One region of the Bacillus sp. 1A genome, then DNA from elsewhere that is predicted to be linked to it. Evidence: a T-box and tRNA genes for the amino acid it is inferred to sense, from the RefSeq annotation. Region 1 holds a T-box; the other holds one or more tRNA genes.
The links. The T-box of region 1 lies ahead of argS (arginine--tRNA ligase). A T-box ahead of a tRNA ligase gene usually reads a tRNA of that ligase, here a tRNA-Arg.
Positions count from the first base shown of each region.

Region 1 (10,628 bases):
TTCGAGATGAAGATGTAGTTGAGAAGTATGAACTCTCTCAAGAACTACAAAGCAAGATGGAACAAAGATTGTATATTTTAAAAAATAATGAGTGGTATGACGGGATTCATAGCATACATGTATTAGCAAAGGCCGTTCCATCTTACTGGTTTGCCGTTCCTTTTATAAAACTATCTATCATACTCGGATTTGGAAGTAAAGTATACGATTATATCGCTAACAATAGAAAACTTGTCCCAGTTGGACATTGCCGCGGTGGGGTTTGTGAAATCCCTACAAAAAAATGAAATCATCGTTATCTTTCTTTTGCACCTAGTAATAGAGCGTGATATGATGAATTTGGAATGAAAGTTGAAGGAGAGATTACACGATGTCAAATGCTTATGAAGAATACATGCGCCAAATGGTAATCCCAATGCGTCAAGAATTAGTGCGTTCTGGGTTTGAAGAGTTAACTACAGAAGAAGCTGTAACAGAATTTATGGAAAATACGGCAGGTACAACTTTAGTAGTTGTAAACTCAGTTTGTGGTTGTGCAGCTGGTTTAGCACGTCCATCAGCAGGTCAAGCAGTTGTTCGTGCTGAAAAACAACCTGATCATCTTGTAACTGTATTCGCAGGCCAAGATAAAGATGCTACTGCAAAAATGCGTGAATACTTCGGAGAAATTCCCCCATCTTCACCATCTATGGCATTATTAAAAGGAAAAGAAGTTGTTCACTTCATTCACCGTCATGAAATTGAAGGTGCAACTATGGACGAAATTATTACGAACTTAGAACAAGCTTTCGAAAAGAATTGCTAAAGAAGGGGGAGAGTAAATCTCCCTTTTTTCTTTATATAGAGGTGAAAAAATGATCGTAACAACAGCAGGAAGAACGAACAAAGAAATGACAGATTACGCAAATAAGGTAGCAGCAGAATTAAATCGTTCTTTCGTTAAACGTAATGACGTACCGGTACATAAACTACATGAGCAGTATGAACAAGATGTACTTGTTGTAGGGAAAAATCGATTAGCTATTTATCCGAGAGGAACGGAAGAGTCATTTTTCTTTCATCCAAACTCAGCGATGTTTCGTGTAAAAAGGTTAATGCGCGGAGAACACGATCCGTTTGTACAAGCCACGCAATTAGAGAGCGGGATGACAGTATTAGATTGTACGCTCGGTATGGCATCAGATAGTATTGTAGCTAGTTATATTGTTGGTGAAAGCGGAAAAGTAACGGGACTTGAAGGCAATGAGTATATGGCTTATATTATGGAAAATGGTTTGAAAACATGGTCTTCAACTGTTTCTGAAATTGATGAAGCAATGCAACGAATCGATGTGAAGCAAACGGAGCATTACGCATTTTTAACACAATGTGAAGACGATAGTTATGATGTCGTGTACCTTGATCCGATGTTTGAAGAAACTGTAATAGAATCAGATGGAATAAAAGGATTAAAACACTTCGCTTTGTATCATGATATTACTGACGAAACAATTGCGGAAGCGAAGCGTGTGGCGAGAAAGCGTGTCGTTCTGAAAGATCATTTCCGTAGTTCTAGATTTGAAAAACATAATTTTCACGTATACAAAAGAAAAAGTGCTAAGTTTCACTTTGGTGTAATTGACCCTTGCTAATTGTTTGAAAAGATGTATAATAAGCAATAATTAATTAAATATACTGTCTGTGATGAAGAGAGTAGTCTTTTTTTTGAAGGAAAGCGAGCTAGGGATGGTGTGAGCCTAGTGCGGAAGAAAAAGATGAAGCGCACTTCGGAGATGCTTCTTGAACGAATAGTAGAGTAAGCCGAGGCCCCCTGTCCTCGTTATAAACGGGAAAGTGGTTCGTAATGAACAACAAGGGTGGTACCACGGGTTAAAACTCGTCTCTTTTTTAGAGACGAGTTTTTTGTGTTTTAAAAATGAAGGAGGTTGTAGTATGGATTATAAAACGCAGTTTGCGGAAAGTTTATCTAATATTTTCACGAATGAATTAACGCAAAACCAAATTTTAGATTTAATCGAAACGCCGAAACAAGATGAATTCGGAGATGCGGCATTTCCATGTTTTTCACTTGCGAAACAATATAAAAAATCACCAGCTATTATCGCAAAGGAAGTTGCGGAGAAATTAAGTGATCCATTTTTTACGAAAGTAGAGGCCGTTGGTCCTTACGTAAATGTATTTTTTAATCGTGAAATTGTAAGTGATGCAGTATTAAAAACGGTTTTAGCGGAGAAAGAAGAGTACGGTCAAAATCACTTTGGTTGTGAAAAAACGGTAGTTATTGATTATTCCTCTCCTAATATTGCGAAACCTTTTTCAATGGGGCATTTACGTTCTACGATGATAGGTAATTCATTGAAACATATCGCTGAAAAATGTGGTTATGAAGTTGTAGGAATTAATTATATTGGGGATTGGGGAACACAGTTTGGAAAGTTAATTACGGCTTATAAAAAATGGGGAAATGAAGCAGTAGTTAAAGAAGATCCAATCCGTGAACTATTTAAGTTATATGTTCAATTCCATGAAGAGGTAAAAGACGACGAAGAACTAGAAGAAGATGGACGCGCTTGGTTTAAGAAATTAGAAGAAGGTGATGAAGAAGCGGTTGAGCTTTGGAATTGGTTCCGTCACGAATCATTAAAAGAATTTTCTCGTATTTATGAACTTCTCGGTGTTGAATTTACTAATTTTCAAGGAGAAGCTTTTTATAATAACTTAATGGAAGATTTTATTGGAATTTTAGAAGAACATGATTTGCTTGAAGAGTCTGACGGCGCGTTAGTCGTTAATTTAGAAGAAGAGGGAATGCCGCCTTGCTTAATTAGAAAATCAGATGGTGCGACGATTTACGCAACACGTGACTTAACGGCAGCTGTATACCGTCAAAACACATATGCATTTGATAAAGCGTTATATGTAGTTGGCCCAGAACAAAGCTTACACTTCAATCAATTTTTCACTGTATTAAAAAAGCTAGGCTTTACTTGGGTTGATGGAATGGAACATGTACCGTTTGGATTCATTTTAAAAGACGGTAAGAAAATGTCGACACGTAAGGGCAGAATTATTTTATTAGAAGAAGTGCTAGAAGAAGCCGTTGCACTTGCGGAACAAAATATTGAAGAGAAAAATCCGAATTTAAAACAAAAAGAAGAAGTAGCAAAGCAAGTCGGCGCTGGCGCAGTTATCTTCCATGATTTAAAAAATGAGCGTATGCATAATATTGAATTCTCATTAGAAAATATGCTGAAATTTGAAGGTGAAACAGGACCGTACGTACAGTACACACATGCACGTGCTTGCTCTATTTTAAGAAAAGAAAGTGTAGAGTTTGAAACGTGTACGTTTGCATTAAAAGATGATCATAGCTGGAGCGTCGTAAAATTACTTAATAAGTTCCCACAAGTAATTGAAGCAGCTTTCAACAAAAATGAGCCATCAATTATTTCGAAATACGTATTAGATGTAGCACAATCGTTTAATAAATACTACGGTAATGTTCGTATATTGGAAGAGAGCGAAGAGAAAGACAGTAGACTGGCATTAGTTTATGCTGTGACAGTTGTATTAAAAGAGGGGTTACGTTTACTTGGGGTGGAAGCTCCTGAGGAGATGTAAATAAATATAGTAGCGAACTGAAACCTGGGTTTAGAATGAAGTGAACCCGAATAGTGGTACATGAAAAAAACACCTCCTGAATTCGCATACTAAGTATGCAAATTCAATGGAGGTGTTTTTTCGTATGACGACAAGAGTTCATTACCCAGAAGAAACAAAGTGGAAAGTAATTGAAATGAAGAAAGATGGTTATTCAAATCGTACAATTATGGAGAAACTCGGAATTAAAAATGTTTCCCAAATTAAGACATGGATGAAATGGTATCGTACAGATCAAACGTATCGTTTTCAACAACCTGTAGGAAAACAATATTCTTATGGAAAAGGACCAAAAGAGCTCAGTGAATTAGAACAACTACGTTTAGAAAATAAGCATCTAAAAACAAAATTACTTGTATGGGGAAAGTATCTGGAAATCGAAAGGGGCTGAAACCAGAAACTGTAGTTACTTTATGGAAAAACGTAAAAACAAAAATAACGATAAAAGAATTGTGTAACGTATTAGAATTACCCCGTTCCACATTTTATCGCTGGTTAGAACGGAAGATCGGAAAGATGATATAGAAGAGAAAGTAAAGGACGTCTGTCTTAGGCATAAATTTCGGTATGGATATCGAAGAGTGACCGCTACTCTTCAAAAAATGGGACTGTGTGTCAATCATAAAAAAGTATTACGAATCATGAGACAAAATCACATTCTTTCAAAAGTACGTCGAAAGAAAAAGAAATATATCAATGGTGCGGAACCAATGGTAGCCCCTCATCGATTGGAGCGTGAATTCGATGCATCCAGAGCAAATGAAAAGTGGTTTACAGATGTGACGTATCTCTTATTTGGAGAGCGTACCTTGTATTTATCAACGATCATGGATGCCTTTAATCGTGAAATTATTAGTTGTGTCATCAGCGAATCACAAACACTGACATTAGCGATGAAGACATTGAAACAAGCAATGAGAGGGCGAAGAGTAAAAGATGTCCTTCTTCACTCGGATCAAGGAAGTATTTATACAGCAAAAGAATTTCAAGCGTATGCCAAAGAAAACGGCATGATCACCAGCATGTCCCGGAGAGGAAATTGCCATGATAATGCCGTCATGGAAAGCTTCTTTGGTCATTTGAAAAGTGAAGCTTTCTATTCACAAGAGATAACAAAAGTATCCAACACAACTGTGCGAAAGATTGTGCTAGAATACATTCATTACTACAATTGTGTGCGAATTCAAGAAAAATTAAACCACCTATCCCCTAAAGAATTTAGGGAACAAGTGGTTTAGGTGTTTTGATTGGTGTCCCGTTTTCGGGGTTCACTTCAGAATGAACCTGGGTTGTTTTTTTATCTTTTTCGGCAAGAAGATTCCATCTGATTTGTGTTACGGGTGAAACCCAACAATTCAGGTGGAGATGAATTGCCGTCAGAAGGTAGACTGAACTATTTTGTTTCGTTCATAACGATGTTCCCGGGCGAATATTTGTCCTTTTGTCTTACGATACAATCTACCCTTAGATAAGGAGGGAATATATCTTAAGATAACGAAATTAGATAATCATAATCACTTGGTTATTTGAGCCGAAAGTAATTAATAATTTTAATGAACTCTCTGAGAAAGGTGGTGAAAACAATGGTTAAAAAGAAAGCAGTGAAAGTATTACGTAAACAAAAGAAAAGAGAAAACATGCAACGATTCACGCAAAAACAAAATCTCGGGCGAGCGTGCCTCACAGCTAAAGCATTTCGTTTACTTCAGCGCATGTCGCATAGTTCAAAAGCATTGCGAAATGTTGGGTTGTACACGATGAAACAAAGTTATTTGAATCATAATAGAATGGCTACTGTAAAGGAAGTGGATACCGCCATGCAAGCCGATATGAACTACTGGGGCATACAATCAAACTCTGTCCAAGCCATTCGTAGAGCCTTATATGCAGAAGTAAAAAGCTTTTTTAAGGCATTAGAACAGTGGAAGAAAAAACCTGAAAAATTCACAGGTCGTCCTAAGTTTCCGAATTATTCTCGTTCCACTGACAAACGAATCATTGAAATCTATCAAGCTCCAAAAGTGGATGAGAACGGGTATTGGATGATTCCGATGAGTGTTGCGTTCAGGAAAAAATTCGGTTCCATTAAAATACGTATGCCAAAAAATATAAGAAATAAAAAAATCTCCTACATTGAGATTGTACCGAAGCAAAAAGGTCGGTTCTTTGAGGTGCATTACACATATGAAATGCACGTTTCTCAAATGAAGCAACCATCCACGACTACTAGTAACGCTTTGAGTTGCGATTTAGGTGTAGATAGATTAGTAAGTTGCGCAACAAATACAGGTGATACATTCTTAATTGATGGAAAAAAATTAAAATCCATTAACCAGTACTTCAACAAAATGATACGTAATCTACAACTGAAAAATGTAGAAAATGGACTTTCTAAACGAGTTGTAACGAACAAAATGGCTGCACTTTGGCATAAACGAGAACGACAAATAAACGGTTATATTTCACAAACTGTAGGCCTGTTATTTAAAAAAGTGAAAGCATGTAACATAGATACGGTTGTAGTAGGATATAACGTTGGTTGGAAACAAAAATCTGATATGGGGAAAAAGAATAATCAAACATTTGTTCAAATCCCGTTTCATAAACTGCTTGCAGCAATTGAGAATAAATGTGTAAAAGAAGGGATACGATTTTTCAAACAAGAAGAAAGCTATACTTCAAAAGCTAGTTTTCTGGATAAAGATCCGGTTCCAGTTTGGTCTAAGGATGATAGGACGCATTATCGCTTTAGCGGTAAACGAATCACTCGTGGTCTGTACAAAAGTAAATCAGGGAAATGTATTCACGCTGATATTAATGGTGCGCTGAATACATTGGAAAAATCAAAAGTTGTAGAATTGGATGAAAGTCTTAAAGTGAAAACGCCGATTCTATTAGAAGTGCAAAAACGTAAGGCTGTTGCTTCGCGCATAGCTTAGTGGGTGTGTCAACCATCCATGTGTACTCGACTTGTCGGGGCTTGTAGCACACGCCAGATTCATCTGAGTGGTGGCTTCTTTCAGAAGGAAGAACTGCTTTTTTTCGAAAGGGTGGTGCAAGTGGGAAAACAATCGTTCGTTGCCAGTACCAACCAAAAACATACTTGGGGTGTTACCATAAGGTGGCATGAATGTTAGAGCGTCAACTGTTTAGCGATAGACGAAAAGACCTAGCGTTCGAACTCAAGCCTCTACTGAAATGTTTCATCTCAGTGGGGGTAGTTGACTACATATGAGTTCGCCAAAAACGATGCTACAAAAAATGATACATTCAGTTAAAAGGAACGGAAAAATAATCTGTTTTGAACCACATTGGATATATGTCTTCATACTCTTTAAATGGAGAGAATCAATCGGAAATTATTAGGCTAGGTGCTTTGCAGAAGTTATTTGAAAGTGACATGCAGAGAAGCGGAAAAGATGGGAATATTGGTATGAAAATCCCGATGTTTTTAAGTGAATTAGGCGTGAAAAATATTGAATGTAGAGTAAGTGATAAAGTAAATTTTTTAGATTCTAATATGCATCATAATGGTAAAGAAAAGTTGTATCACTCATTAAAAGAAGAGGGGATTGCAGGAGATCCAGGTGATAAGCAACAATTTATAGATCGTTTAATGACTAGAGGATTAATATATGATGATGCGCTAGCACAATATGAAGCTGAACTCCGATTTTTTAAAGCATTTCAAATGCATTCTTCTTTAGTATATGCTCCGAATATGAAAATTACATTTGGTGACATAGAATGTTAAAAGGTAGAGGTATTTTGAGGATTGTCATTTTTTGTCGGTAAGTCGATATCCACCGTATAATCGCTGATATATTTTGAAAATCGTCGATATATTTAAATTATCGCCGATATAATTTTATGTACGGATTTCAGCTTCCAAAAGATAAGCTCCTCATGTTACGTTATTCCATTTAATTAAACAAAATATGGGGGAAAACAATCATTTTTACTATATTTTGTTATAAATTTGAATAATATTAATTAATACCATCCATTATAAGAGATTTTAGTTGAATACCTACAATATGATGTGTAAAATCTAAGCAAGTAGCAGTACAAATAAATATTCGAGGTGAATACATGCTAGATTTTAAGCAGTTAGATGCTTGTTTGAAAGACAAGAGATTTATAGATGGATTACAGGAAATAAATAATGAAATTTCATATATAAAAGAAAAGAATACTTTATCTTATTTGAAGAGTTGGCTTGCTAGTGTTCCTTCACATAAGGAGTTTGACATATTAATACGCCTTACTGATGAAGGGCTTATGCACCAATACAGTTCATTCCTCATTCGCTACGCCTACAAAAAATTCCCAAATATGAGAACGCTCTCTTTATATTGTGATGAGTTAATTGATGAGCGGAAAATACTTGAAGTAGAACAGTTATTAAAAGACTCATTAGAAGAGGTAAATAAAGAAGAGATAGAAGCTGATCTTTTAGCGAAAACATATTTTACGTTAGTACGATGTCTGTTGGAAATGAAACGAAATGAAGAAGCCCTAATCTATATGCAAAAGGCAGAGGCGTACAGTGCACGTGCCGTATTTGATAAATGGGGCTACGTCTATATGCATACAGGTGAATGGGAGAAAGCAGAAGAACAATTTATAGCTGGCATGCAGCATAAAGATTGTGAAGAGCTATCTACCTATTTATTATCACAATTATATGCGAATCAAGGAGAACAAAAACGTGCATTACAGCTAATTGATGATGCGATTGTAAAGTTCCCGCAAGTACCATATTTTCATTTTGAAAAGGTAAAATATTTATTAGATTTAAGGAAGTATGAAGAAATGTTAGCGGTAATAGATAACATAAATAATCAGCTTCCTTATCATGCGTATAAAGCTTACTTTGTACATTTACGTGCAGAAGCGCTTTACAAAATGAATAAACTTGTAGATTTACAACAGTTATTAAAAGAAGAAAAAAGTTTAAAAGAGTCTTTATATCATAATTTAGAAAAAAATCCAGATGGAAAAAAGGTGCATTTACCGATAGTTCCTATTGTACAAAAGGATAATTATTGTGTTCCGACAAGTTTAGAAATGATGTTGCAGTTATGGGGAGAAAAACGTACACAAGATGAAATAGCAGAGTTTATTTTTGATATGACAGGATCGAAGTTTTCAGATACTGTTTCTTATTTAGAAGAATTAGGTTATGAATATCGTTATTTTAAAGGGAATGAGGAAAATTATAAGAGACTTCTGGATGAAGGGATTCCAGTTTTATTAAGTATAGATATTGAGCATGCTTCACATGTGCAAGTGCTATCTGGATATGATGATACGTTACAAGCTTTTTATGTTCAAGATCCGAACTTTATAGAACCAGTTATTGTGGAATATAGTAAGTTACAAGAAAAATATCGTTACACAGGTTGTTTAGCGATTACGTTTGTTCCGAAAGAAAAGAAGAAACAATTATCATTTTTAAAAGAAGAAGAAAATCATTATTTTAAATCTATTTTTTCTCTTACGGATCATTTAGATGAACATGATAAAGAGGGGATTCATAACTTAGTACAATTTTTAAAAGAGACGAGTGATAATCCGAATACGTGGTTATATACGGTTAAGCATTTAGATGTTGAAGTAGATAATGAGTTTATTATATTTTGTATTGAAAAGTTAATGGAGAAGTTTCCGAACTCAGATTTTGTTAAATTGCATGGTGCGCAGTGCTTTATTCGCCTTCAAGAATTAGAAAAAGCCGGGCAAATGCTGACAAGTGTTGAGAAGAAAAATAATCGTGCTTTATATCATTTAATAAACGGAAGATATGCTTTTGAACAGGAAAGTTATATAGAAGCGATTTTAAGTTTTCGTTCCTCATTACAATTAGACGCAGATCAGCCGATCGCTTGGAGTTTTCTCGCTTTATCATACATGTATATCGATCAATCTGAAAAGGCGTTGCAGTTTTCTCAAGTTGCTTTAGAACGTAGTCCAGAAAGATTCACTTTAACGAATCACGGATTAATATTAATAGATTTAGAAAGACATGAAGAAGCGTATGAAATTTTTAATGACCTATTAAGAGAGAATAAAAATGAGGCACATGTATGGTATGAGCGCGCGAGATGTGCGCATCATTTAGGGAAATTACATTTAGCGATAAAAGGGCTTAAAGTAGCGATTTATTTGGATAGTAATGCACCTTATATTTATACGAAACTTTCGGAAATATACGAGTCTGATTTGAAGGATGAGGAAAGTACGAAAGAAATTTTATTAAAAGGTATTGAGAATTGTGATGATAAGGCACCTCTATACGTAAAACTCGGTGACTATCATTTTCAAAATGATAATCTGGAAGAAGCAGAAACATTGTATAATCGTGCTTTAGAAGAAAATCATGATGATGTTTATTCTCACTTCGGACTTACGCAAGTTTATATGGCAAGAGAACAATACAAGGAAGCAAAAGAATATATTCTCGGTATTGAAAAACAAATTGAAAAGAGCCAAGATTTTCTTATGAATGCTGGAATGGTTTTATGGGATGCTGAGGTTGAACTTGGTGGAAATGAAGAAGGGTTTAAAGTAGCATTGTCTAAGTTAGAGAGTGGTATAAAGCAAAGCGAATATAATGTAGCAAGTACGTTAGATGAATATGTGAATCGAATTAAAGGAACGGTATTTGTACAACGAGGTATAGCATTCTTAAGAACGTTACACAAAGAAAGAAATGAAATAAGCGAATACGGTTGTTATACAGGTATTTTATATGAATCTATTGGGCAGTACGGCCAAGCGATGAAAAGGTATAATAAGGCGATAGAACAAAAGGAAACGGCATTACCGTATTACCGAATTGGTGAAACACTTATGGCATTAGGGCAATTGACAGAAGCGAAACAAGCGTATGAAACATGTTTAGAGCTTGATGGGAATTTCGTAGGTGTACATTTACAGCTTGCAGAAATATATGAAAAAGAAGA
Region 1 is NZ_JBQYLZ010000001.1:4,387,115-4,397,742, reverse strand. Features, by position in the region: gene ACUN0F_RS22470 (thiol-disulfide oxidoreductase DCC family protein) at 1-287, shown strand, start outside; gene ACUN0F_RS22465 (BrxA/BrxB family bacilliredoxin) at 371-805, shown strand; gene ACUN0F_RS22460 (class I SAM-dependent methyltransferase) at 855-1,631, shown strand; T-box leader at 1,672-1,887, shown strand; gene argS (arginine--tRNA ligase) at 1,933-3,621, shown strand; partial or broken gene ACUN0F_RS22450 (IS3 family transposase) at 3,746-4,898, shown strand; gene ACUN0F_RS22445 (RNA-guided endonuclease TnpB family protein) at 5,244-6,599, shown strand; partial or broken gene ACUN0F_RS22440 (class I SAM-dependent methyltransferase) at 6,886-7,414, shown strand; gene ACUN0F_RS22435 (tetratricopeptide repeat protein) at 7,753-10,628, shown strand, end outside.

Region 2 (19,371 bases), 4.1 Mb from region 1:
AGTTGATAATAAGTCTATACGAGAATTAGCAAAAGAAATAAGAATATCGGCACCTACATTATCTAGATTTTGTAACAGAGAAACCAAGCGGCTATCTGCAAATGCAGTTGAAAAAATGTCTAAGTGGTATGAGAGACAAGGAATATTAGAAAAAATGTAGTGATCAACCAGATTATTAAAGAAGAAAAAACATTTTGTAGGATGTTTTTTCTTCTTTTTATTATGCCTGTTTCTGAATAATGATTTATACGTGGTTTTTATGCTCTCTGAGAGAATAAATCCTTTGAAATAATATTAAAAATAATACTGTTATTTCATAATAAAAAATCTAAGAGCACGCACATAACAATGTTCTTAGATTAGAAAGGTAGATTCCTATGCATAGAGGGTCTCAATGCAATAACATATGCTTGTCCGGTTTAAATGTGAAAAAAATTTTAACAAAATAGTTATTTGCACGACACGTTTCCTTATTAATGTCGCATTATAGATTAAAAAACCACTGGTAGATTTGCGAGAGAACGAATTTTACTATGGCTATAAATTAGTTGATCCGGTTCGATTGCCAGGCGAAGATTAGGAAACCGCTGTAACAAAGTGCCTAATGCAATTTGTCCTTCTAGACGCGCCAGCGGAGCTCCCAAACAGTGATGTATACCAGTCCCAAAGGCTAAATGATTATTCTCCTCCCGTGAAATATTCAATGCCTCTGGATAAGTAAATTCCTTTGGATCAATATTCGCGGCAGTCAGAGAGAGCAGAATTAATTCGCCTTTGCGAATCTTCTTTCCATGTATTGTCATATCTTCACCAGCAAAACGGCTACTAAACATAACTGGACCAGCAAAACGTAATAGCTCGTCGATGGCGGAAGGAAGCAGGGAAGGGTCCTGCCTTAGTAAATTCATTTGTTCGGGATGTTGAATTAACGCCAGTACGCCATTACCGATTAAATTGACTGTCGTTTCATGTCCAGCAATAATGAGCAACCAAATTGTCGAAAGAAGCTCGTTCTTACTCAACTTGTCTTCTTGCTCTTTTGATTGAACTAGAGCACTTATCAAATCATCACCAGGATTTAGGCGCTTTTCGTTCAGCAATACTTCGATGTAATGAATAAACTTTTCAAGTGTTGCTGCAGTAACTGCAGTCCCCTGACTAGGGTCCACAGAGGCGTTCATGAGTTCTTGTGTCCATTTGCGAAACTGGTTTCGATCAGTGGCGGGAATTCCGAGCATCTCTGAAATGACAATAATGGGTAGTGGGTAAGCAAAGTCTGCAATAATTTCCATCTTTCCTTGTTTCTGCACAGCAGCTATTAATTCGTCAGAAATTTGCTGAATACGGGGACGAAGTTCTTCGATCATACGTGGTGTAAAGGATTTAGAGACTAGCCGACGTAGGCGCGTATGATCAGGAGGATCTACCGTAAGCATATTTGGCATATTCATTATCCATTCAAACAGTTTACTCACAGGTGTATTCTCCTCAATGGACATCTGCTTATCATGGGGCGGTGTGAATTTCCGTAAATCTTTATGAAAACGCGGGTCTTTCAGTATAGAAACAACATCATCATATTGCAATACGACCCATGCTCCTCCCATACCATAAAAGTCATCAATATGAAAGAAACGCTCTTGTTGCTTGATGAGGTTTTTATAGAACTTAATGGGATTGCGCATAGTTTCCTGTGAGTTCAAATCGTTAAAAGTGATCTTTTTCATTAGTTTCCTCCTTATCAGCGCATAACTATTGAATGCTCTGGTATTAATACTCCTCTTTACCGTATAATTCTATGACCTTCCATGTTGCAAAAATGATACATCTGATTCTCGTATCTAATCAAATGAACATATTTCTCTTCAAGAGCAAAGAAAAGAATTCCTTCTTTTTTGACCCGATTAGGACAAGAAGCAAACATGTATCTAATGGTATAGGAAAATTCATGAATAATGAGAAAACTATTTTATAAAAATTAATAATCTAATAACAAGTTGAACTCATATTTTGAAAATTTTATTAATAAAAAAATATAAAATAAAAACTATTCACCATCCAATTCTTATCTAATATAGGGGGAAGGCCTTTGTACCTTTGGGATAACACTTTCTATAGATTGGGGGTATAGATGCATTAGTTTCGAAATACATAAAAGATACAGTATTACAATTAAATTATGAAACGATTATAAAAGGGACGGGAACCGTATGCGCACTTTACAAGGGGATATGGAGAAGCATCAGGAAAATGCGGATTTACAACTAAGTTATGAAGGTGGATAACAAGATGGATATAAATTCTAAATCTGTTTCCATTAAGCCTCTAACAAAGGGTAGACGAATTACTCTAACACTCGGGTTATTCTTCTTATCACCGCTCGTTGCAGAGTATTTGCTAGGAAACATTTCAATTAGCGCAATAGCAGCATTGCCTTTTCTTGCGTTGATGTATGGCTGTGGGTCGATTCTCATTCGGGAGATTACCAGGCGTAGAGGTTACGGATGGCCCACAATGATCTTAATGGGGTTAGCGTATGGAATCTTAGAAGAAGGATTAATCACACAATCTCTCTTTAATCCTTCGTATGCAAATGCCAATCTTCTGAGTAATGCACCTATCCCGGAACTAGGGATAAGCGCTTGATGGACTTTGTTCGTCCTTACATTACACACAGTTTGGAGTACTAGTGTGCCCATTGCACTCATTGAATCATTTATACCTAACCGGAAAACAACACCCTGGTTAGGAAAGATTGGAATATTCATAACTAGCCTGTTATTCGTAGCTGGAATGATATTCACCTTTTATGGTTCGTATGCACAAGGACATTTTCTCGCTACTCCAACACAATTAATCAGTACACTCATTGCTATTTTCTTAGTGATTATCATTGCTGTCAGCATTGGCCATGTTCCAAGCACTTTTGTAAGAGGAGATGCACCAAATCCTTGGGTAATCGGTGTAGTTTCTCTGATAGCCTCAAGTTTATTTATGATTGTCCGTGAGTACAATGCCTGGGGGGTTGTCGTTTTCTGGATATTACTGTTCGCCATAATGACGATCTTATTCTTGCATTGGTCACGGCGCAAAGGTTGGGGTAATATACACGAGTTAGCCCTAGCAGCAGGAGTACTCCTGACTTACGCATGGCACAGCTTCATCGAAGAACCAGTCATTGGGGCCACAGGGACCGTAGACCAGATTGGTAATGTGGTCTTTTCACTTAGCGCAGTCATTATTCTGTTTCTCGCTATTAAAAGTTTAAAGAAATCTCAGTAAACCTATATTATGACAAATTATATTCTGTGTTTCTATTTTATTGAGGAACGAAAAAAGCCTAATTTCTCAATTTTAATGCTGAGGAATTAGGCTTTTTAATATAGAAGAAACTTATTCCAAATGGAAGAGTGGCGAAATAACGCTGTTATGTTTATGGAAATGTTAGAATTAAAGAAAAACACTATAAAATAATTAAGCAATATGAAGAAGCAAAGTAGAATCTATTCTATGGTAAATGCTACTTCGCCCTCAGTTGTAAGAACTCTGATACTCCACTTATTTAAAGTATGAAATTTATATATTGATATATTTTATTTATAGAATTAGAATTTAACTTCACTTTACATATTTTTGCTGTTTTTACATAAACTATTTCTAAGCCGGTTGAACTAGCGGCTTCACTCTTGGAAAACAATTAGTTTTCCAATCAAGCTCATGAAACCCACAGGCAGACAATCTAAAATATTGTCTGCCAAATCATTAACTTTTTATATAACAAATGACAGTTTCGTACATATCCTTTATATGTTAACAATAATGGAATTCCGGAATTCTTCCCCATTATACAAGTGCTGTAATAGCAGGGAATTAAAGAAGTTACTTGCTCTTTTTTGTATAATTACATTGATTTTACACAAACTATTAATGATTCATTTTACCAATATGAGTCATTTGGACATTTTAAAAATCTTTATGAATTGCTCCTGATGGGACAAGCAATATAGCTTGTCCTGTTTTCATGTTTAGAATATACCTCTTTTATTAACATTAGCTTAAATATAAGTATCACGCACAAGGTTTAGTTGCTTGATATATGGATTAACCAACAGGTCATAAATACCAACAATCATGCAATTATTTGGCCGTATTTAAGTATCTACAGATATTTTGATAATTAACTAGCGATTTAATACATTGGTAGCGTAGTTCTTGAACAAGTTTCATCTAATTAATAGTAAAAATTAAGTATTCATACACTACAATTAAATCATTTACCTTCTTGAACTAATAAAAACTAGCTCAAATTCATATTTTATATCTTTCATTAGTATTAATCAGTATGAAAGACAAGTTGGTAAGGAGGAGACGTAGAGTGAATCAAACTTATGAAGAAAGTGCATTGTTTGAACATAAATTCTGGCTGAGAGTTCTTGGGGATCATGCACAGTTTCTTTTAGATGCTTTAGCTCCAAAAGAGACTGAAGATATTCAGAGAGCCATATATTTTGTAGAAAAATTTGATGAATATTTAAGTCGCATTCATACAGTCAGTTTAATCGAATTCGCAACAGATGCTAAACAATTGGCAGAGGAAATCCGAAAATTTAAGTTGAGTATTATACAAAAACAATTGGAGGGAAAGATTGTTATCCACTTTACCCCAACTTTCATTAATCATATGGTAAATGAAGTAGAAGAGTATATAAACGTATTAGGATATTTAATAAAAAGAGAGGTCCCACCTGTTTTTCATGAGTTACATTATCATCTTGTTTGGTTAACGGATGCGGCTGGTCATGCTGGTTCGATTTCAGGTGAATTAGATTTTGTAGAGAAACGATTGAAAGAGAAGAGTGAGATGTACGCTAAACATTTTGAGCAGTTTTATTTAAAGGCTGTTGAAATGACTGGATATTTACGTACAGAACTTAAACATTTTCCAGCATTGAAGAAGTTTACAAAAGATGTTTCATTAGAACTGAATTTATTTTCACATTTTCTTCATGAAGTAGAAGAATTAGAACTATCTGAGCAAATATTAAGTGCATTGTCTGCGAGAATGGCAGATCATATGGCAAGAGAGGAATGCTACTATTTATTAAAATTAGCACAATCATCTGGATTAGAGATGCCAAAGTGTGATCCTCTTTAAGAGTAGATAAAAAAGCCACAATTATGTGGCTTTTTGTTCGTTTATTCCTTCTTTATTCTTTTCTTGTTGCTCAATTTTCTCTTCTATAAGATCAGTAAGCGCTTCTTTATATTCATCTGCATATTCTTCTGGTTTAAATGGAGTGGTAAGGTGATGAATTAGATTCATTGCTGTAGTTAATTCTTGTTTGTGAATAGGGTGCTCTTCATTATTTGGAAGACCGGGCATATTTTTTATATTCCGAATCTCATCAGGATAATGGATGGTCTGTAGAATAAGGCCTTCTTGAAAGTTACGAATAATAGCTAGATGCGGTTTCTTACAACAGAAATGAACTGCGAACGGTTAGTTATTCAAGAATCCCATCCGTTACACCGTAAGGTGTAGGACTTGCGGCTTTAGCCGTGGGAGTGTCAAGGATAGTAATATGAATAAGACCAAGTTTATTTGTTCTCTCTAAAGCTTCTTTTACTAACAAATAGGGTTTTTCATTCCCAGGGATAGGACCAACAAAATAGGAATGATCAAAAAAATTGAATCAATCTCATCATTTTGGATAAAATATGAAATGCGAATGATTCGCGGCTCATATTTTTTTTGAAGTGCTTCTAATTCTCTATCAACAACAATTATATATTTATGCGGCGCATATTCATAAGCTTTCACAAGTTTTTCATCTTTTACTTCAGTATCCGTACAATCAGGGGCAATCTTTTTATATTTAATAGGGGGTAAGACATTCCTTATGAAGACTTAAAAATTTAATATCTTTTTCTTCTACAGTACTATATAGCCTAATGCCGATGTTTAATAATCCAAGTGAAAGAGAGTCTTTCCATACCGTGTGCATTTGAAACTTCTCCCTCCATAAAAAGAAAATGAATAGTTTTAGTATGAGTAATAAGAAAATTCATATGCATTTTTTATATTTTGGGAGAGACTAAAAAAACTTTAAAAAGGAGGATTCAAAAATGCAATTAGCTACACATGAGTTACGTGATTTAAGTGAATTAATTGCTGGCTGTTACAATACAATTAATACGATGGGTACATATATTCAGCAAGCACAAGATCTAGAATTAAAACAACTATTACAGCAACACTTTCCGCTCCATGTGGAAGACTATAATTTAAAAGTAGAATTTGTCCAAAGCCAGAATACACCCGATATTGAGCGTTTTCAGCCCTCTAAGTTAAATCCAGTATTGGTTTCTTATTTAAAAGCACCTATTGAACAATATCCATCAGTTGCACCTAGTATAAATGGAGCACCTCTAAACGATCGAGCAATTGCTACGGGCTATCTCTTAAATCAAAAATCAGCTGCATTAAATTATGCTGGGGCTGTATTAGAGTGCGCGAATCCAAATTTGAGGTCTTTTTTAGAAAAGGCCTTTTTAAATAGTAGTAGACATGCGTATGATATTTGGCAATATATGGTTAAAGAAGGTTACTATCCGTTATCTCCAGCACCAGACTCTGAAATAAGAGCTATAGCAAGCATTTATCAGCCTATTAATCAGCCGTTAAAATAATATAAGAAATAGGAAGCTGCAAATTTTAAAATATTTAATTAGATTTTATTGGATAAAGCTGAACAGTTTAAATACCCTTGTTCAGCTTTATTTTTTATCTTCTATTTTATAGATATAGTAATTATATAGTTGATTGGAGGATTAAAAATCCAGTTAATGAAAGATAACTAGGAGCTTCTGGTAAAAGAGAAAATATTTATAGGTTAGCCCTTAAAATGAAGATCCTTTTTGTAAAACTTAAATATATATTTTTTTAAAAGTGAAAAAGATAAGGTCTTGGATTTAGTTTTAACTTTATCATAAAAAATAACTGAAATTAAGCAATTGACAAGGAGTCCTTTAAGGTTTCAGAATAACTTTTATACAATCGTCTTTACGATTATTAAATATTTGATAACCATAACTCGCTTCTTCAAGAGGAATTTTGTGTTAATTTGTAACAAAAAAATCATATTTTTTCTTTAGAGAGATTTTGTTTTGCTACCTTGATAGTGACGCGGCAGCACATCAGATAGACATGTTAAGGTTCAAAAAACATCTAAGTCTTTTTCCCTGCCTAAAAAGGAACGAGATTGGAAATATCCCTCAGAAATGAAATAAGTTATGCTGATTTTTAGCCGTTTAGGTATAAAATTTTATTTCTCAGTAACAAGTTTGGAACAACCCTATATATTTTCCTTTGTATATCTTTTGGAACGTATAAACATAGCTTCTTTAATTATCTCTATTCTTGTTTATTTTATTTGATGTTTTAGGCAACTATTAACGAATAACTTATCCAAAACTCTCGAACCTATAAAAGCAAAAATTACTTTCGCAATGATAATCAATACATATACAATCGAACTAACTGTAAATACCGTCATTTAGATAAATTAGAATTAAAACTAATAACCATCGCTCCCCCCAACCAAATACCTGAACATCCTGCAAAAGAAATCCAAAATATTAAAAAGGTCCTAAAATAGCAAATAACATCATCTTTTTATCCATGTGTCACATCTCCTATTTAAAATAGAACCCTATACCAATTACAGTAGCTTCTAAAATAGTAATTGTTAGAAGAATATATACACCCTTTCTATTCAAATATCCATTTTTTAAAAATAAAATCAGTAAATTAACGGTATTGGTCAACGTAATTAACGAATAATCATATTTTACTATACTCTTGACTTCTGTAGATTACAATTGTAATATGATAACCGTATTACAATTGTAATCTAAGAAAGGAGATTGAGTATGAATAGTCTACCCAAAATATCAGAAGCTGAATTAGAAGTTATGAAAGTACTTTGGACTGCGAAATCCTCACTTACAGCAAATGAAGTAATTCAATGCCTTGAGGAAACGAATGATTGGAGTCCTAAAACTGTCCGAACTTTGCTTAACAGGTTAGTAAAAAAGAGAGCAATTTCTTCTAATCAAGAGAAAGGAAAACTGTATACATATACTCCATTAATTTCCCAAGATAATTATTTGCAAATAGAAACAAAATCTTTTCTGAAACGTTTTTATGGCGCTGCGTTAAAACCATTACTTGTGAATTTTATAAAAGAAGAAAAACTTTCTTTAGAAGAAATTGATGAACTTAGGGAAATTCTAGATGACAAAGCTAAACCTCATCGAAGAAGGAATAAATAATTATGTTTGGTATATTACGCAATGTTTATCTTCCTATTATCTTTGATTGGGTAATAGAAACTTCTATTATGGCAAGCATATTAGTTGGTTTGATCTTATGTATGAAAGTGTTATTAAAAAATCAACTAACACCAAGATGGCAATATGCATTATGGTTAATTCTTCTTGTAAGACTTATGTTACCTTGGTCACCTAATAGTTCATTTAGTATGTATTCTTTGCTCTCGCAAGGCTATGAATATCTCCGTTATCCCATGCAGGAAAATATAAAGGTACAAACTTCAAAAGAAATTAATGAGCAAAAAACATATTCTTTCAATTTAAAAGGGGAGAATGAAGTGAAAAATGAAATGATGTTTCAGGATACAGATAAAGGTTTTTGGCATTTATCTATGTATGAAATTCTTCTGTATGTGTGGTTATTAGGTGTACTCTGCTTAAGTTCTTCCATCATAATTATAAATAGACGTTTGCATGTTTATTTACATAAACAATCTATTATTACAGATGACAGAGTTTTACGTATTTTTGAAAGTTGCAAAGAGACAATGTCAATTAAACGAGATATCTCATTACTTCTGGCTGGAAAGATTCCAAGTCCAACACTTCTCGGATATATTAGGCCTAGAATCTTACTTTGTGAGAGACATATTGAACAATTAGATAATAAACAGCTACGATTTATTTTTTATCATGAGTTAGCTCACTTTAAACGAAGAGATGTGGGAGTAAATTGGCTCATGTATAGTTTACTCATCTTAAATTGGTTTAATCCTATTCTTTGGTATGCATATTATGCCATGCGTGAAGATCAAGAAATTGCATGTGATGCACTAGCACTAACTTTTATTGGTCACAAAGAAAAACTGGCATACGGTCATACCATTATTACATTATTAGAACACTATTCTAATTACAATCAAACACCAAGTTTAGCAAATTTAAGTGGAAATAAATATGCATTAAAGAGGAGAATTTTGATGATTAAAAAATTTAATAGAAAGTCATACTGCTGGTCAATTTTAGGAATAGTAACAGTGATCGGCGTGTCTATATTTTCTTTAATGAATGCAAAAACAGCAGAAAACACTAATAAAAAGGAACATAAAGTAGAAAATATACAAAATATAGGTAGAAAAACTAATGGTAATCAAAATATCTATAAACCAAAATATTCATTTGAGCTTGAGGAATCACAAATAAAGAGTCTTAAAAATAAAGGATTACCAACAAAACAAACACTTGTGGAAGCTAAGTCTACAGGGCTGATTTTGGTTCATTCTACGTTTGACAACCGAGAATTAGCACCTGGTTTTTGGATCATGGCTCCTGGTGAAGTCGACGTTATTAAAAAAGAGGAGTATTCAACGAAATACGGAATGAAAAACTATGCAATTGCTGAGGAATGGCGATAGATTTTTAACATAAATTTATGTATAGAGTGAGGTATAAAAAATTGAATAAACGACGTATCTTTATTGGTGCTGCAATGAGTAGTGTTTTATTATTATCAGCATGTGGCAATTCGGACACTATCGCAACATCAAAATCAGGAAATTTAACTAAGGAGGAGTTTAACAAAGAATTAAAAGAAAAAGCAGGGGAATCTGTTTTACAACAAGTAATGTTAGAAAAGATTTTATTAGATAAATACAAAGTTTCAGATGATGAAACAAAGAAAAATGTGGATGAATTGAAAAAAGAAATGGGAGATAATTTTAAATCTTATTTAACACAAAAGAATGTTAGAAATGAAGATGAACTTAAGGATAAATTGAAAACAAAAATGGCTTTTGAAAAAGCTATTAAAGCATCAATTACAGAAAAAGAAATAAAAAATTACTATAAACCAATTTTAAAAGTAAGTCATATTCTAGTAAAAGATGAAAAAACGGCGAAAGAAATAAAAGAAAAAATATATAACAGCGAAGATTTTACTACGGTAGCTAAAGAACATTCAGAAGATCCTGATACCAAGGGAAGAGGAGGAGAATTGGGAGAACTTAATGCATTTCAAATGGATCGGATGGATCCTAAATTTAAAGAAGCTACTTATAATTTAGAAACGGGACAAGTAAGTGAACCTATTAAATCTTCTTTTGGTTATCATATTATTAAAATGATAGAGAAAAAAGAATTAAAACCGTTTAATCAAGAAAAAGAGAATATAAGTAAAGAATTAGAAGCGAAACGTTTAAAAGATCAGCAATGGCAACAGAAATTCTTCAAAAATTTATTCAAACAAGCAGATATAAAAATAACAGATAGGGATTTAAAAGGTACTTTTAAAGAATTTGAAAAATAAAGCCTACTTGCTTTCATGAACTGCCCCAAACCGTGGACACTTAAGAAAGTCTATGATTTGGGGTTTTTGAGTATTTTTATAAGCAACCATCGTTATAAATAGAATCAGAGGTTATAAGACAAATATTAGAAATTTTCTTGAATTTCTCGATGTGGATGCTCCTTATATTCCGGAAAGGAACCTTGCTTAGGTGCCTTTTTATTTGCGCACTTTTTGATAAGGACAAGCATATATTGAGGTATGGGGCACCCCCTCTATAGTTTCATATTTCAATACTCATAGAAAATCCTTGCTATATGAAGAGCACCTACGCTAGTAGATGCTCTCTTTTTATTGGACAAATCGGACGCCTAAAAAGGGAGGATGATGAGTAATTTAAGTGTTACCACGACTGTAAGTGAAGATAATTTAATTTCTAGCATCAATCAAGATACTGATCATATATATGGATTAAAACTGAGAGAATTGATATTAACAGAAAGGATGATAGCAATGGCCAATAACAATTATCGTAGGCGCTACCGTGGTCTGGGTTGCGTATTGTTTGTTGTTAAGGAAAGATAAGGGATAAATAAAAAAAGAGGACTAAAGCCCTCTTTTTAATAAATACCTAATGTGCAGAGATAATAAAGTTGTTTAATTTACAATAAAGGCATTTAAAAAATAATATAGTTATTTAAAAAATCCTTCTTCTATTAACAGGGCAGGCTAGTTGAACAAGAATTGGTTATTTGTCGAATTATTTTTAAACATAAGAGAGGCAAATGTTAGAAAATATAGAATTCTAAAGTGTATTAAATGATTTATTAAGGGAGGCTGTTTTTGTGACAAAACCTGACTACAGAACACCGGTTAAAAACCGAATCAGTGGTGTGTTTGTTCCAGTTCGTAACCTAGAGAAAGCTAAAGAATGGTACATAAAAATGCTTGGTTTGGAAGGGGGAGAAGAATATTTTGGGCATATATTCGTGGTACCCATGGAAGGTACAGCTGGATTAGTTTTAGATGCCATGCCAAAGTGGAGAAAAGAAGATGGTGATATTTCCACTTACCAAGTTCCATCAATTCAGTTTTTAACAGATGATATTCAAGCTGCTTATCAATTTATGAAAGAAAATAATGTTGAACTTGTTACAGAGATTCAGGATAATTTTTATTTTGTGTTCAAAGATCTAGATGGTAATTTATTAATGATTTGTAAAGAAGTATCTTAAAGGTTGTGAACGATCGCACCTAAGCTAACGGGTGCTTAGTTCAATAAGAATTAAACAACTTTATTAATGATTTTTGAGTTTAAATACCTTTAAATGTATAGAAATTAAATAACTTTTAAGAGCCTTACTACACACTAGATTGTAGCAAGGCTCTTATATTTTCATAACAAAATTAAACAACTTTATTATCATTATACACCTAAGGGTTACGCACAAATTGGAATTCCTAACGCTATTAAAGTCAATGCTACTTGAAGAGAAATCTCTAGTCTAGCAATTTCAATTCCAGCAACTGAGACTACTAAAAAAGGTTGTCCATTAACGAACAAAACACAACTGTCCATGCTCACGCCTCCTTTCTAGTAATCTACTACAGTATATGAATTAAATGATAATGTGTAATAGGTAAATTAACGCATTTGATAGAATTAATAAATTTACCTTGTTTTACAAAACAAACGAACACTACGAACGAAAAAATACCTGAGACTATTGCCCCAGGTAAGCTTGTACGATTACTTGTATAATTGATTGTAAAAGCGCTCTGTCCGATTAGTGAAAAACCTTTCTTCAATAAAAGATAATATACTTATTTATATTTCGGATCGAAAGGTTTTACCTAACTGGTTACTAAGGCCAAAATAATGACGAAAATTATATATAAGTGGGCTCCATTTATTTGGGTCAATATGATTTCCTTCAAGAATGATTTCCTTATGAGCATGTACATGTATAGCTTGTGTCTCAACAATTGCAAAATCAGGAGAGTAATCAGGAATTCGAATGTGTTTCACCCTTGCCTCAATTTGTATGGGACACTCCATAATTCGAGTAGGCTTTACCGATTTAGACTCAGTAGGTGTTAATCTACTAATATCATATTTTTCTTTTTCATATATAAATCCATTCTTTTTCTTATAATCTGGAACAGGATTTTTCCCTGTATAGGGGGCTAATTGTTCAACATTCTCCCATAATGAAGGACTCGGAACATTGATTACACATTCAGGATGTCGTTCTAAATTTTCGATAGCTTTCCCGCCAAGTCCAATTCCTAATATAATACAATCGCCTAATGCCCATGATGATGACATAGGGCTGATGTTTACTGTTCCATCTTCATTTAGCGAATTTAGTAAAATCACAGAAGTTCCGTAGTATAGAATTTTAGGTTTAATAATTTCTGTGTTTGGAACCTGAGCCATTTTTTTCATCTTTATTTCTCCTCCTATTCATATGTTCTTCCTTATTTATTGTAGAATATAAACATTTCGATTATCATCGAAATATGGATTACATTAGGGGGAATTAAAATGAACGCAAATCCAAATGTAGCAATGATTGCTACTCTTGTGAGTGAAGCTTCTCGAGCAGCAATATTAACAGTCTTATTAGATGGTAGATTCCATCCTGCAAGCGAATTAGCATATATGGCAGGAATCAAACCACAGACGGCTAGTTTCCATTTGACAAAAATGGTCGACGCGAATGTAGTTACAGTTGAGAAATAGGGGAGACATCGATATTATGGAATTCGAAATCCGGAAGTTGCTCAAGTTATGGAGTCATTTTTATCAATAGCTCCACCAATTGAAATTAAATCATTAAAACAGGCTTCTGAAGATAAAGCGATGCGTTTTGCAAGAACATGTTATGATCATCTTGCAGGGAATTTAGGAGTACAATTAACAGATTCTTTAATTAAAATAGGTGTTATTTATGAAGAAAAGGACGGGTTTACTGTTACTGAAAAAGGAGAGTCATTCTTTGCAACTTTTCAAATTGATCTTGAAAGGGTTAAGAAAAAGCGTCGTTCATTCACACATAAATGTTTAGATTGGAGTGAAAGACGTCACCACCTTGCGGGAGCATTAGGAAATGCCCTTCTAGAAAGACTATTAGAATTAAATTGGGTTCAACGTTTACCTAAAACAAGAGCAATAAAAATTACTTCTGACGGGAAAAAGGGACTAAAAGAAACATTTTCTTTTGATATTACATACAACTAAGTTTTGAATATAAAACAGCCGATTTAGCCTTAAAGGGTTAAAGCCGGCTGTTTTGTGTTGAAATTTACTTAACATGGTTTTTTTCAAAAATGCTGGCGGTACCCCATCGCTATCAAGCTAAGGTTTTCATAAACCCCCTAAATGAAAAATTTCTTTCTCTTCAAATAGTTACTCTGAGAAGTTAGCTTATTTTTCTTTTTGGAGACGATTCAAAATCTTAGCTAGATACGCATGGGGTAATTTTTAATTCTTAAGTTGATGACAATGCGACGCTACCCCTTTTAGGAAGGGAATATCAGTTAAAGAATATTAATATTCTTTAACTGAGCAACAGTTCCAAAACTGATTTTTAATAGAAAAAAGGGTTACAAGATCGATTGTAGCCCTTTTTCCAAGTGTTTTTTTGTTTTATACGATTCCTATAATGATTACAAGACAGAAGTATGATTCGAAATAGCGTTGATTATATGAACCCAATCGTCGCAATGAATTTCGTGCCCCGATCCTTTTAGGGTTAGTAACAAAGCATGCGGAATTTCATTAACAAGAGCAAGACCGTGCTCGTATGGAAGCACTGTATCTTCTGTACCATGGATAACCAAAGTTGGTATATTAATTCCTTTTAACTTCCCCTCATAAGAATCATCGCCTTTAAGAAGGGAGTGATTAAACATACTAAGTAGATTATTTGCTCGTTTTATTTCTTTTTCTACCTGCTTATAAGTCCTCTTCTCATCAAATTTATGCTTTGAACCACAGAGTAACGCTGATCCTGCAACCAAGTAATTTGCAACAGATTCTTCATCCGACCAATTTAGTTTGGCCCCATTAGCATGGTAAGCGAGTATCTTCTCGTCAATCGGAGGCAAATTACGGTTGTTGTCTTCAGAACCAAAAATACCTGATGCAATCAAAGTTATACTTAGAACTCTCTGTGTGTTCCTTAAGGCTATAATTTGAGCAATCATTCCACCCAATGACATTCCAACAATGTGTGCTTCGTCAATATGATATGCATCGAGTACCCCAACCGCATCATCAGCCATATCTACCACAGTATAATGGGAACTCCCCGGCTCATAAGTTGTTGACCGTCCGACATCTCTATTATCATAACGAATTACATAACGGCCCGTATCAGCTAATTGTTGACAAAATTCTTCATCCCAATAAACCATTGAACACATGGCTCCCATAATCAGTAGTACTGCTGGATCTTCTAAATTGCCAAAGCTCTCTGTACATATATCAATTTCATTAATTTTAATAATTTTTTCATTCATGATTAACTCCTCATTTCATTCGTATTTATTTAATAAAAAAGACACAATCAAATAAACCCAAACATCTTGAAAAAAATAATTGGGCATAACAAATTGTGTTTAAAATTAACGTAAACGAATGAACTTGATAATCATGTTAAACACTCTCCTATAATAAGTGAATAAGGGTAAAATCCTTATTCACTTATTATAACATACCTCTATCAGTTGTAATATTGGTTCGTTGTTTATTTTTTAATAATTGAAAAAATAAATCTTATTGTATAAATCCGCACTCTTAGTAGAAGAAAAGAAGATGTTTATGATATGCAAACCTAATTAAAATGATGCATCATTATTAGTAGTCAATAATGAATAGAATTTTCGTTTTGGGGTAATTTTGAATTCTTAAGTTGCTGGGCATGTGTAGAGAGGGCCATTTTGATTAATCTTTATTCGAGATGCCTTCTTTTCGTTTGTAAAGAACCCCTTCATAAATAGTTTTTATTTTCATATATCTTAAGATAAAAAGAATCTTCGATACGTCTGTGAAGTGTTTCGAAAGATACAAATTTTAAAACATGTTTAACTTTCATATAGTGAAAATTTTCTTCAAAAGATAAAATACAAGCAGTAAAACGATATCTAGAAGGTACTGAAGGCGGAAAAACCATTGCTAATTCTATAGGGGTTCATCCTAGAGAACTTTATCAATGGATTAAACGGTTTGAATTTTCAGGGGAAAAGGCGTTTGAAAAACGCTATACAACGTTTAATGAATATCCTGGGATTAAAATGTCTTGTTCGATTAAAAAAATATCGTTCATATAAAGGGACTGTCGGGAAATTCGCTCCTAATATTTTAAAACGTAATTTTCACGCATCAAAACCAAATGAAAAATGGGTAACAGATGTGACAGAGTTCCACTTACATGGTAAAAAACTATATCTATCACCCATTTTAGACTTATATAACGGAGAAATTATAGCTTACAACATAGAACATAGACCTGCGTATTCCCTTGTCTCTAAAATGTTAAATAAGGCGTTTCAACGTTTGAATGATAAGGAAACTCCTATTTTACACTCGGATCAAGGTTCGCATTATCAAATGCGACAATATCATCAGTCGCTTAAAAAACATAACGTTATCCAAAGTATGTCCCGTAAGGGAAATTGCTTAGATAATGCAGTCATGGAAAATTTCTTTGGCTTATTAAAGTCTGAATTACTTTATCTTAAAGAGTTTGAAAGTATGGAACAATTTAAGCAAGAACTAGAAACTTATATTCATTACTACAATCACAAAAGAATTAAAACAAAACTAAAAGGATTGTCCCCTGTGCAATACAGAGTTCAATCCTTAGTAGCTGCTTAATATATTTGTCTAACTTTTTGGGTTCAGTTCATAGGGGACGGGTCCTTTTAATGGAACGATAGATCTTTATGGGATTACCAATACGTTACCATAAAAGGTAATTAATTTCCAGTATATAGGTGTTGAGAAAGCTTTTTATAAAAACTTCATTTTGTACAACAAGCAGTCAGCTTAATTAGCTAACTGCTTGTTGTACAAAAGAAATTAGGCCCTACAAGCTCGGATATGTAACTTTAAGTTACAGTTATAGTATGTACAGAACTTGAAATGCTATGTGGGAACAACTTAATAAAAATTTCATTTTATAGGAAATGAAAAAGAGCACCATGTGTAGATGCTCTTTGACCAAGAATTTCAGGAGAAAGTATGAGGTGTGAATTCACTTTTTATAAGATATGCATAAAATACTTTTCTTGTGTCGTGAATATAAAAAAGAGCACCCTTATAGGGCGCTCATACGATAGGAGGTAACTTTTTGAGCTGAATTCTGAGGTTGAATTTATATGTTTTAGAAAGGAAAAATAGAACGAAATTTTATTATTAGTTCAATATAAAAGAGCAGCTAGCAAAAGCTAACTGCTCCTCCAATCATGGAATGTGGTTTAGAAATGGGTTGTCTATAGTATTGACGAAATATTGAGTTTTATTCAGGGGGTAGAGGGAAATGAGAGAAATAAAGTTTCGTGCATGGGTGAAGCTGAATTTGATAATGATTGCAAGATCCGTACATGGAGGATAATGTTGAATCATTTACAGAACCAATTGAAGAACACAGGAAAGGGCACATTATTTTAATGCAGTACATTGAACAAAAGGATTCAGAGGGAAATGAAATATACGAGGGTGATGTAGTTACCTGGTACAACCTGATGATTGAAACAGGAGAAAGAATGACAGGTGTTGTTGTCTACGATACAAAACAGGCTACATATAAGAAATGCCCTATCAATCTTTATAAAGCGAATGCAGGTAATGGTGGATATACAGGATTTGAGTTTAGATGGTACGACAATGTAAAAGTTTTGGGAAACATCAATGAAAATCCGGAGTTATTACAAAACTGAACAAAATAATCCTTTGTGCGACACGTTTCAAAAGCGGGTGAAGAGAATCGAACTCTCGACCAGAGCTTGGAAGGCTCTTGTTTTACCACTAAACTACACCCGCGTGGTCGGGAAGACAGGATTTGAACCTGCGACCCCCTGGTCCCAAACCAGGTGCTCTACCAAGCTGAGCCACTTCCCGTTATGGCGCGCCCGAGAGGAGTCGAACCCCTAACCTCTTGATCCGTAGTCAAACGCTCTATCCAATTGAGCTACGGGCGCTTATTCATGATGTTTTTTCGTCGTTGTATTTTGGCGACTCAATTATCTTATCATACTACATTTTCAAATGCAAGTACTTTTTAAAAAGATTTTTTGATGCGGCCGAGAGGACTTGAACCTCCACGGGGTTTCCCCCACTAGGCCCTCAACCTAGCGCGTCTGCCGTTCCGCCACGACCGCGCGGAAAAAACAAAAGTGAGCCATGAAGGATTCGAACCTTCGACCCTCTGATTAAAAGTCAGATGCTCTACCAACTGAGCTAATGGCTCGTAAATGGCTGGGCTAGCTGGATTCGAACCAGCGCATGACGGAGTCAAAGTCCGTTGCCTTACCGCTTGGCTATAGCCCATCGAAATATTTATCTTCTTTCCAAAGACAAATGTTATTGTAACATAATGTCCAATAAAAAACAACTGCCAAATAGCAGAAGTTAAAATGGCGGTCCCGACCGGGGTCGAACCGGCGATCTCCTGCGTGACAGGCAGGCATGTTAACCACTACACCACGGGACCATTTGGTTGCGGGGACAGGATTTGAACCTGCGACCTTCGGGTTATGAGCCCGACGAGCTACCGTACTGCTCCACCCCGCGATGATACTATTTATATAATTTATATGGTGGAGGATGACGGGATCGAACCGCCGACCCCCTGCTTGTAAGGCAGGTGCTCTCCCAGCTGAGCTAATCCTCCGAAGTGGTGACCCGTACGGGATTCGAACCCGTGTTACCGCCGTGAAAGGGCGGTGTCTTAACCACTTGACCAACGGGCCAGTATGTATGGCAGAGAAGAAGGGATTCGAACCCTCGCACCGCGTTAGCGATCTACTCCCTTAGCAGGGGAGCCCCTTGAGCCACTTGGGTACTTCTCTGTATGGCTCCGCAGGTAGGACTCGAACCTACGACCGATCGGTTAACAGCCGATAGCTCTACCACTGAGCTACTGCGGAATAATAAAGACAATTTGTATCTTATAAAATTTCTTATCGTAAGTCAAGATGTTTTTTCTCAACATCTTGTACAAACGTGACATGTTTATAATATACTGGATTGCGTTTTCACTGTCAAGATGTTTTCTTTATCAGGTTCAGTTTCCCTTTACACTTTCCGCAGACATATCTTTTTGTATTTATTTGACGTCTTCTTACATATTGAAGCAAACAGCCCATACATTCATACGTATAAACCTTTTTTTCCTTCTCTTCATTAATTATTCGTTTACAGAAGCGTGGCGCATCAACTTCTTTCAACAATTCACGAAAATCTCTATCACGGTGCTTATAGCCCCTTCCTGTAATATGTAAGTGATAATGACAAAGCTCATGTTTAATGATTCCGACTAACTCTTCTTTCCCATACATTTCGTAATATCGATAATTCAGTTCAATATTGTGTGTATTCAATAGATAACGTCCACCAGTTGTACGCAACCTACTATTGAACATAGCTCTATGTAAAAATGGCATTCCGAAGTATTGTAGTGATACTTCTTCCACCAGACGCTGTATTTCTTGCTCATCCACTCTCATTCCTCCTAAACTAAAAA
Region 2 is NZ_JBQYLZ010000001.1:316,718-336,088, forward strand. Features, by position in the region: gene ACUN0F_RS01620 (helix-turn-helix domain-containing protein) at 1-160, shown strand, start outside; gene ACUN0F_RS01625 (cytochrome P450 family protein) at 492-1,727, opposite strand; gene ACUN0F_RS01630 (hypothetical protein) at 2,290-2,646, shown strand; gene ACUN0F_RS01635 (hypothetical protein) at 2,692-3,282, shown strand; gene ACUN0F_RS01640 (DUF2935 domain-containing protein) at 4,376-5,155, shown strand; partial or broken gene ACUN0F_RS01645 (Ku protein) at 5,177-6,005, opposite strand; gene ACUN0F_RS01650 (spore coat protein) at 6,127-6,690, shown strand; gene ACUN0F_RS01655 (BlaI/MecI/CopY family transcriptional regulator) at 7,933-8,334, shown strand; gene ACUN0F_RS01660 (M56 family metallopeptidase) at 8,337-9,749, shown strand; gene ACUN0F_RS01665 (peptidylprolyl isomerase) at 9,791-10,639, shown strand; gene ACUN0F_RS01670 (hypothetical protein) at 11,006-11,203, shown strand; gene ACUN0F_RS01675 (VOC family protein) at 11,464-11,853, shown strand; gene ACUN0F_RS01680 (DUF3956 domain-containing protein) at 12,060-12,197, opposite strand; gene ACUN0F_RS01685 (flavin reductase family protein) at 12,447-13,067, opposite strand; partial or broken gene ACUN0F_RS01690 (ArsR/SmtB family transcription factor) at 13,167-13,862, shown strand; gene ACUN0F_RS01695 (alpha/beta fold hydrolase) at 14,291-15,145, opposite strand; gene ACUN0F_RS01700 (helix-turn-helix domain-containing protein) at 15,749-15,955, shown strand; partial or broken gene ACUN0F_RS01705 (IS3-like element ISBth167 family transposase) at 15,888-16,502, shown strand; gene ACUN0F_RS01710 (YopX family protein) at 17,231-17,566, shown strand; tRNA gene ACUN0F_RS01715 (tRNA-Gly) at 17,599-17,669, opposite strand; tRNA gene ACUN0F_RS01720 (tRNA-Pro) at 17,671-17,747, opposite strand; tRNA gene ACUN0F_RS01725 (tRNA-Arg) at 17,751-17,827, opposite strand; tRNA gene ACUN0F_RS01730 (tRNA-Leu) at 17,925-18,007, opposite strand; tRNA gene ACUN0F_RS01735 (tRNA-Lys) at 18,024-18,096, opposite strand; tRNA gene ACUN0F_RS01740 (tRNA-Gln) at 18,102-18,176, opposite strand; tRNA gene ACUN0F_RS01745 (tRNA-Asp) at 18,264-18,339, opposite strand; tRNA gene ACUN0F_RS01750 (tRNA-Met) at 18,343-18,419, opposite strand; tRNA gene ACUN0F_RS01755 (tRNA-Val) at 18,444-18,519, opposite strand; tRNA gene ACUN0F_RS01760 (tRNA-Glu) at 18,524-18,598, opposite strand; tRNA gene ACUN0F_RS01765 (tRNA-Ser) at 18,607-18,697, opposite strand; tRNA gene ACUN0F_RS01770 (tRNA-Asn) at 18,701-18,775, opposite strand; gene ACUN0F_RS01775 (SprT family protein) at 18,890-19,348, opposite strand.
Region 2: it encodes a tRNA-Arg, which carries the amino acid that the T-box ahead of argS (arginine--tRNA ligase) is inferred to sense. The anticodon was not compared.